DNA from 2 places in the Paenibacillus sp. FSL R5-0378 genome. Region 2 is predicted to be linked to the other one. Evidence: a T-box and tRNA genes for the amino acid it is inferred to sense, from the RefSeq annotation. Region 2 holds a T-box; the other holds one or more tRNA genes.
What was found. A T-box is a leader RNA that pairs with one kind of tRNA and senses whether it is charged. The one in region 2 lies ahead of pheS (phenylalanine--tRNA ligase subunit alpha), so its partner is inferred to be a tRNA-Phe.
Positions count from the first base shown of each region.

Region 1 (3,378 bases), 460 kb from region 2:
TATCCCGTACCCTGCGAAATACGCTCATCTGTTTTTGCTCCCTCCTTATAAGCTGTGATCGCCTATTCGTTTGATTGTATTTATTGAAGGTAATTCTTTGTTACCGTTACATCCACTTCGACGACTTCTTACCTTTCAGCAGCATAATCCCGAACACTACCAGGGCAATTCCCAGCAGCGGTCCGATGATCCAGGACAGCTTCGCCAGAAGTCCCATGACACCGAATGCGAGGATAATCGTACCGATGACCACCTTACCTCTGCGAATTCCATAATAGCCGAGCACGATCATCAGGATCGGGAAGATCAATCCGATCAGCCTGCCGAATAATGGAGCGAATACTCCCAGGAGCATCAGTGCCCCGATTGCGATCAATACGATCGCCCAACCAGAAGTTTTATTTGTTCTCATGCATTGTCACCGCCTTTCGTTTGTATCAACCTTATGACTCTATTTTAGGTTCAATCCGGGTTTTCCAAAACGGACCCAAGACGGTTTTTAATCCTAGACCTAAGTCGGGGGAAGGCTCGGACCTTAGACGAAGCAAGCTTTTTCTGCATGTAACGCGGCAGCCACATCCTCCACTGGCAGCTCCAATTGCCCGTTTATAGGGCATGATCAACACGCTCTGGAACTTCAATGAGCAGTTTACTTATACAATGCTTGGGATAGGGAGTCGTTGGAGGCTCTGAGCAAGGGATTTAGCACTTAGCTAAAGAAACATAGAGCCTGTTTAACCCGGTTAAAGCTGGCTGGAATGGTTTATCAGCTTTAAACAAGGATGGGGAAAACGTTCAAAGGGAGTAATGGTAGAACGAACGGATTGATCAGAGGATCTTTAAATACCATACAGTCATACAAATAAACGCAATACGAATTATAATGGCCGTCTTTCAGCGGGATGTCATCAGGTGGCTGATTGGAAGGAGAAGTGCAAGTGTACAGCAGGATGAGGGATTAACGAACGACGAACGATGGCTCGGTGTACAATGTTAGTCTATACAAGAAAAAGCCTTGGATATTTTCCAAGGCTTTTCTCTATGATGCCGGTGAAGGGACTCGAACCCCCACGGTTTCCCTCACGATTTTGAGTCGCGCGCGTCTGCCAATTCCGCCACACCGGCATATTCAGTTAAAAAAAATGGCGCGCCCTAAGAGATTCGAACTCCTGACCTTTTGATTCGTAGTCAAACGCTCTATCCAGCTGAGCTAAGGGCGCATATGAAGTTAATGGAGGCGCCACCCAGATTCGAACTGGGGATAAAGCTTTTGCAGAGCTGTGCCTTACCACTTGGCTATGGCGCCGAAATCAAATGGAGCGGACGACGGGAATCGAACCCGCGACCCTCGCCTTGGCAAGGCGATGCTCTACCGCTGAGCCACGTCCGCTTAAACTGGCTGGGGATATAGGATTCGAACCTATGCATGACGGAGTCAAAGTCCGTTGCCTTACCGCTTGGCTAATCCCCAACAAGATTGTCATTATAAGTTATGGGGCGATCGATGGGACTTGAACCCACGAATGCCGGAGCCACAATCCGGTGCGTTAACCCCTTCGCCACGACCGCCATAATAAAAGATATGAAGCTGTATTTCGAATGGCAGGGGCAGCAGGAATTGAACCCACACTAACGGTTTTGGAGACCGCTGTTCTACCTTTAAACTATGCCCCTATAATAAAACTGGTGGAGGCTGATGGATTCGAACCACCGAACTCGTACGAGAACAGATTTACAGTCTGCTGCGTTTGGCCACTTCGCTAAGCCTCCATATGGTGCCGGCGAGAGGACTTGAACCCCCAACCTACTGATTACAAGTCAGTTGCTCTACCAATTGAGCTACACCGGCTTTTATGCTTATTATTAAATTCATGGTGGCTCGGGACGGAATCGAACCGCCGACACGAGGATTTTCAGTCCTCTGCTCTACCGACTGAGCTACCGAGCCTAATTTTGTTTCTATCAAGAGTATTATTGCAACAAACTAAACTCTCAAGAAAATAAATGGCGGAACCGACGGGATTCGAACCCGCGATCTCCTGCGTGACAGGCAGGCATGTTAGGCCTCTACACCACGGTTCCACGGCCAATTATGTATCTCCATAAATAAGGAGATAAATTGCGGGGGCAGGATTTGAACCTGCGACCTTCGGGTTATGAGCCCGACGAGCTACCGGACTGCTCCACCCCGCGTCATTAAAAAATATTTATTTTCTTTAAAGTATACATGGTGGAGGCTGAGGGGATCGAACCCCCGACCCTCTGCTTGTAAGGCAGATGCTCTCCCAGCTGAGCTAAGCCTCCATAAGAAACACTTTTAATATCTTAGCAGATAAACCACTAAAAAGGCAAGCATTTTTTCTTTTGGATTCTCATCCCTGAAGCTAATAATTAAAGTGGTGACCCGTATGGGATTCGAACCCATGTTACCTCCGTGAAAGGGAGGTGTCTTAACCCCTTGACCAACGGGCCAAACTATAATGGCGGAGAGAGAGGGATTCGAACCCTCGAGACGCTTTTGGCGCCTACACGATTTCCAATCGTGCTCCTTCGGCCAACTCGGACACCTCTCCATAATGGCTCCCCGAACAGGACTCGAACCTGTGACAACTCGATTAACAGTCGAGTGCTCTACCAACTGAGCTATCAGGGAACAATATTTAATTCAAGTGTTTGATCACCTGAAAACTAGATACGAAACGAATCTACATTTTATATTTTTTGGATAAGCCCTCGACCGATTAGTATTGGTCAGCTCCATGCATTGCTGCACTTCCACCTCCAACCTATCTACCTCGTCGTCTACAAGGGGTCTTACATACTGGGAAATCTCATCTTGAGGGGGGCTTCACGCTTAGATGCTTTCAGCGCTTATCCCGTCCGTACGTAGCTACCCAGCCATGCTCCTGGCGGAACAACTGGTGCACCAGCGGTACGTCCATCCCGGTCCTCTCGTACTAAGGACAGCTCCTCTCAAATTTCCTACGCCCACGACAGATAGGGACCGAACTGTCTCACGACGTTCTGAACCCAGCTCGCGTACCGCTTTAATGGGCGAACAGCCCAACCCTTGGGACCTACTTCAGCCCCAGGATGCGATGAGCCGACATCGAGGTGCCAAACCTCCCCGTCGATGTGGACTCTTGGGGGAGATAAGCCTGTTATCCCCAGGGTAGCTTTTATCCGTTGAGCGATGGCCCTTCCATGCGGTACCACCGGATCACTAAGCCCGACTTTCGTCCCTGCTCGACTTGTAGGTCTCGCAGTCAAGCTCCCTTCTGCCTTTGCACTCTTCGAATGATTTCCAACCATTCTGAGGGAACCTTGGGGCGCCTCCGTTACTCTTTAGGAGGCGACCGCCCCAGTCAAACTGCCCAC
Region 1 is NZ_JBBPAY010000001.1:1,649,767-1,653,144, reverse strand. It holds gene MKY74_RS07510 (PspA/IM30 family protein) at 1-28, opposite strand, end outside; gene MKY74_RS07505 (LiaF transmembrane domain-containing protein) at 107-412, opposite strand; tRNA gene MKY74_RS07500 (tRNA-Leu) at 1,046-1,125, opposite strand; tRNA gene MKY74_RS07495 (tRNA-Arg) at 1,144-1,220, opposite strand; tRNA gene MKY74_RS07490 (tRNA-Cys) at 1,233-1,306, opposite strand; tRNA gene MKY74_RS07485 (tRNA-Gly) at 1,316-1,390, opposite strand; tRNA gene MKY74_RS07480 (tRNA-Gln) at 1,397-1,471, opposite strand; tRNA gene MKY74_RS07475 (tRNA-His) at 1,494-1,569, opposite strand; tRNA gene MKY74_RS07470 (tRNA-Trp) at 1,601-1,674, opposite strand; tRNA gene MKY74_RS07465 (tRNA-Tyr) at 1,685-1,770, opposite strand; tRNA gene MKY74_RS07460 (tRNA-Thr) at 1,774-1,849, opposite strand; tRNA gene MKY74_RS07455 (tRNA-Phe) at 1,873-1,948, opposite strand; tRNA gene MKY74_RS07450 (tRNA-Asp) at 2,006-2,082, opposite strand; tRNA gene MKY74_RS07445 (tRNA-Met) at 2,120-2,193, opposite strand; tRNA gene MKY74_RS07440 (tRNA-Val) at 2,229-2,304, opposite strand; tRNA gene MKY74_RS07435 (tRNA-Glu) at 2,398-2,472, opposite strand; tRNA gene MKY74_RS07430 (tRNA-Ser) at 2,482-2,573, opposite strand; tRNA gene MKY74_RS07425 (tRNA-Asn) at 2,578-2,653, opposite strand; rRNA gene MKY74_RS07420 (23S ribosomal RNA) at 2,722-3,378, opposite strand, start outside.
Region 1: it has a tRNA-Phe gene. The T-box ahead of pheS (phenylalanine--tRNA ligase subunit alpha) is inferred to sense a tRNA for this amino acid. The anticodon was not compared.

Region 2 (3,378 bases):
AAACGAAGGCGGCGCTGCCTTACTACAAAGCGAAAGCCAAGAAAAACATTTCCAGGTATCACGCCAAGCAAAAAGAGCTGGAGCGGCTCGAGAGCGAAAGCGTGGAAAAGCCGAAAAGCGGACCGAAGGTCAACCTGCAGCTGGGCGAGGGTGGTTTCTCCGCACGTGTGCTGGTGCGGCTTGAGCAGCTGTCCTTCGGCTACGGGACGAAGAAGCTGTTCGACAAGTTCAGCCTCATCCTCTCCCGCGGCGACCGGCTGGCCGTGCGGGGGCCGAACGGAGCGGGCAAGTCAACCCTACTCAAGCTGATTATGGGCGAGCTTGTGCCAAGCGAAGGAACGGTATGGCAGCATCCGGCCCTGAAGATCGGTTACTTCTCGCAGGAGCTGGAGGTGCTGAACGAAGAGGAGACGCTGCTGGACAGCCTGCTCCGCCTGCCTTCGATGACCGAGACGCATGCGCGGACGCTTCTGGGCTGCTTCTTGTTCAAGCGGGAGGACGTGTTCAAGCGAATCGGGGATTTGAGCATGGGGGAGAAATGCCGCGCGGCTTTCGTGCAGCTGTATTTCTCCGGGGCCAATCTGCTCGTGCTGGATGAGCCGACGAACTATTTGGACATCTCGACGCGGGAAGTGATCGAGGAGGCGTTATCCGCATATCCGGGTGCTCTGGTCGTCGTGTCCCATGACCGGATGCTGATCCGCAAGCTCGCGGACCGGCTGCTGACCGTCTCTCATACGGAAGAACCGCATCTGTTTGAGGGCACGGTTCAAGAAGAGGAAGAGCAGCTGGCCAGACATAACGGAGCACTGAAGGAGGATACCGACCGGGAAAACGCCCGGCTGGCGCTGGAATGGGAGCTGACCCGGCTGCTGAACGAAGACGGTGGGAGCGACGAGGAGGCTGCGGCACGGATTACGAATATCCGTAGGCTCCGGAGCGAGCTGGAACAGCTCTAATTTGAGGAATGAAGTCTGGTTCCGCAAAAAATGGGCATGCTGAGAAGGGGAACGCCTATAGATTTAGGCGATTCGGACTTGTCAATACAGCTTTTTTTGCCTATAATTATTGACTATAGTCAACGGACTGGTTCCGGTGAATGAATGACCTGTATGGATCAGCCATTGCAATCCAATTTATGTGTCAAGACAAATGCGTTGATGGAGATAAGTAAGCAGTGCCTCTTTACAGGGAGGGGACGCCGGAGATTGAGAGCGTCTCTACAGAAACAGGCTGCTGAAATTCCCTCCGGAGCAGTTCCCTGAACGAATCCACGCGCCAGCATGTTTGCTGACAGGATTCCGCGTAGGGGATAACGGTTTTCGATCCGTTACATCGAATGAGAGTGAGATCAAGCTGGCCAGAGGTGCGCGTGTGCGTATCAAACGGCTTTTCGCTTGTCTAACAAGGGTGGTACCACGGTCTTTTCGTCCCTTTTGGGGAGAAAAGGCCTTTTTGTATTTCTTGGGAATTTTTTATGAGGATCCCCGCCAAGTATCTGAGCAGTCACCCGGGGCAAAAGCCCTGCTTTGTGGGGCGTTGTTGGTCAAAAATGTATTGGCGATTTCAAGAAGGAGGCAGGAAGTTCATGAAAGAAAAGCTGGAAGCATTGCGGCAGGAAGCGATCGCGCAGCTGAATGACGTCGCTGACGTACAGACGCTGAACGATTTGCGCGTGAAGTATCTGGGGAAAAAGGGGGCGCTGACCGAGATTTTGCGGGGCATGGGCGCGCTTAGCGCGGAGGAACGTCCGCTGATCGGCCAGGTGGCCAATGATGTGCGCGGAGCGATCGAAGGACTGATCGAGTCCAAGCAGCAGGCTTTCCAAAAGGCCGAAACGGAGCAGCGCCTGCAGGCGGAGAAGGTGGACGTTACGCTTCCCGGCCGCAAAATGACCCAAGGCGGCACCCATCCGCTCAACAAAGTCATCCAGGAAATCGAGGAGATTTTCATCGGCATGGGCTACCACATTGCGGAAGGACCGGAAGTGGAGACCGACTATTATAACTTTGAAGCGCTGAACCTGCCGAAGAACCACCCGGCTCGTGACATGCAGGATACGTTCTACATTACCGAGGAGCTCCTGATGAGAACGCAGACGTCACCGGTGCAGATCCGGACGATGGAGAGCATGCAGGGCAAGGTGCCGGTGAAGATCATCTGCCCGGGCAAAGTATACCGCAGAGACGACGACGATGCGACGCACTCGTACCAGTTCTACCAAATTGAAGGCCTGGTGATCGGCGAAAACATCCGTATGAGCGATTTGAAAGGCACGCTGCTGCAATTCGTCCGCGAAATGTTCGGACCGAACACGCAGATCCGCCTTCGTCCAAGTTTCTTTCCGTTCACAGAGCCGAGCGCAGAGGTCGACGTAACCTGTGCCAGATGCGGCGGCAGCGGATGCCGGGTGTGCAAGCATACGGGATGGCTGGAAATTCTGGGCTGCGGCATGGTGCATCCGGAAGTGCTGCGCAAGGGCGGCTACGATCCGGAAGTGCACAGCGGCTTCGCGTTTGGCATGGGGCCGGACCGGATTGCGATGCTGAAGTACGGAATCGACGATATCCGTCATTTCTATGGCGGCGATGTGGCATTCTTGAAGCAGTTTGCCCGCATGTAAGCGTAAGGTTAGCGAATACGGGAAGAAGGAAGGGAACGCAAGTGAAAGTATCAACTGAATGGTTATCCGATTATGTATCACTGGAAAATGTAACGGCCGAAGAGCTGGCCGAGCAGATTACGCGCGCGGGCATCGAGATCGACGAGGTTGAGCACCGCAATCACGGTATTTCGAAAGTCGTCGTGGGTTATGTAAAAAGCAAGGAGAAGCATCCCGATGCGGATAAACTGAACGTCTGCATCGTTGACGCGGGACAGGGCGAAGACCTGCAGATCGTCTGCGGCGCGAAAAACGTGGATGCCGGACAAAAAGTACCCGTTGCCCTGGTCGGCGCTCTGCTGCCCGGCGGTCTGGAGATCAAAAAAGCCAAGCTGCGCGGCGTCGCTTCTCAAGGCATGATCTGCTCCGCCAAAGAGCTGGGCATGAACGACAAGCTGCTGCCGAAGGAGCAGCAGGAAGGCATACTCGTCCTTGAGGAGAACGCGCAGATCGGAACGCCGATCACCTCCGTGCTCGGCCTGGACGACAAAGTACTCGACTTTGACCTGACGCCGAACCGTTCCGACTGCCTCAGTATGCGCGGAGCGGCTTACGAAGTGGCGGCTATTCTGGGCCGCGACGTCAAGCTGCCTGATCCGGAAAGGGAACTGGTTGAGGTAGCTGACGCGGCAAGCAGCCATATCTCGGTCAAAATCAGCTCGCCTGAGCACTGCAGCCATTACACCGCGCGTTATATTACGGGCGTGAAGATCGCT
Region 2 is NZ_JBBPAY010000001.1:2,112,774-2,116,151, forward strand. It holds gene abc-f (ribosomal protection-like ABC-F family protein) at 1-959, shown strand, start outside; T-box leader at 1,149-1,438, shown strand; gene pheS (phenylalanine--tRNA ligase subunit alpha) at 1,589-2,623, shown strand; gene pheT (phenylalanine--tRNA ligase subunit beta) at 2,665-3,378, shown strand, end outside.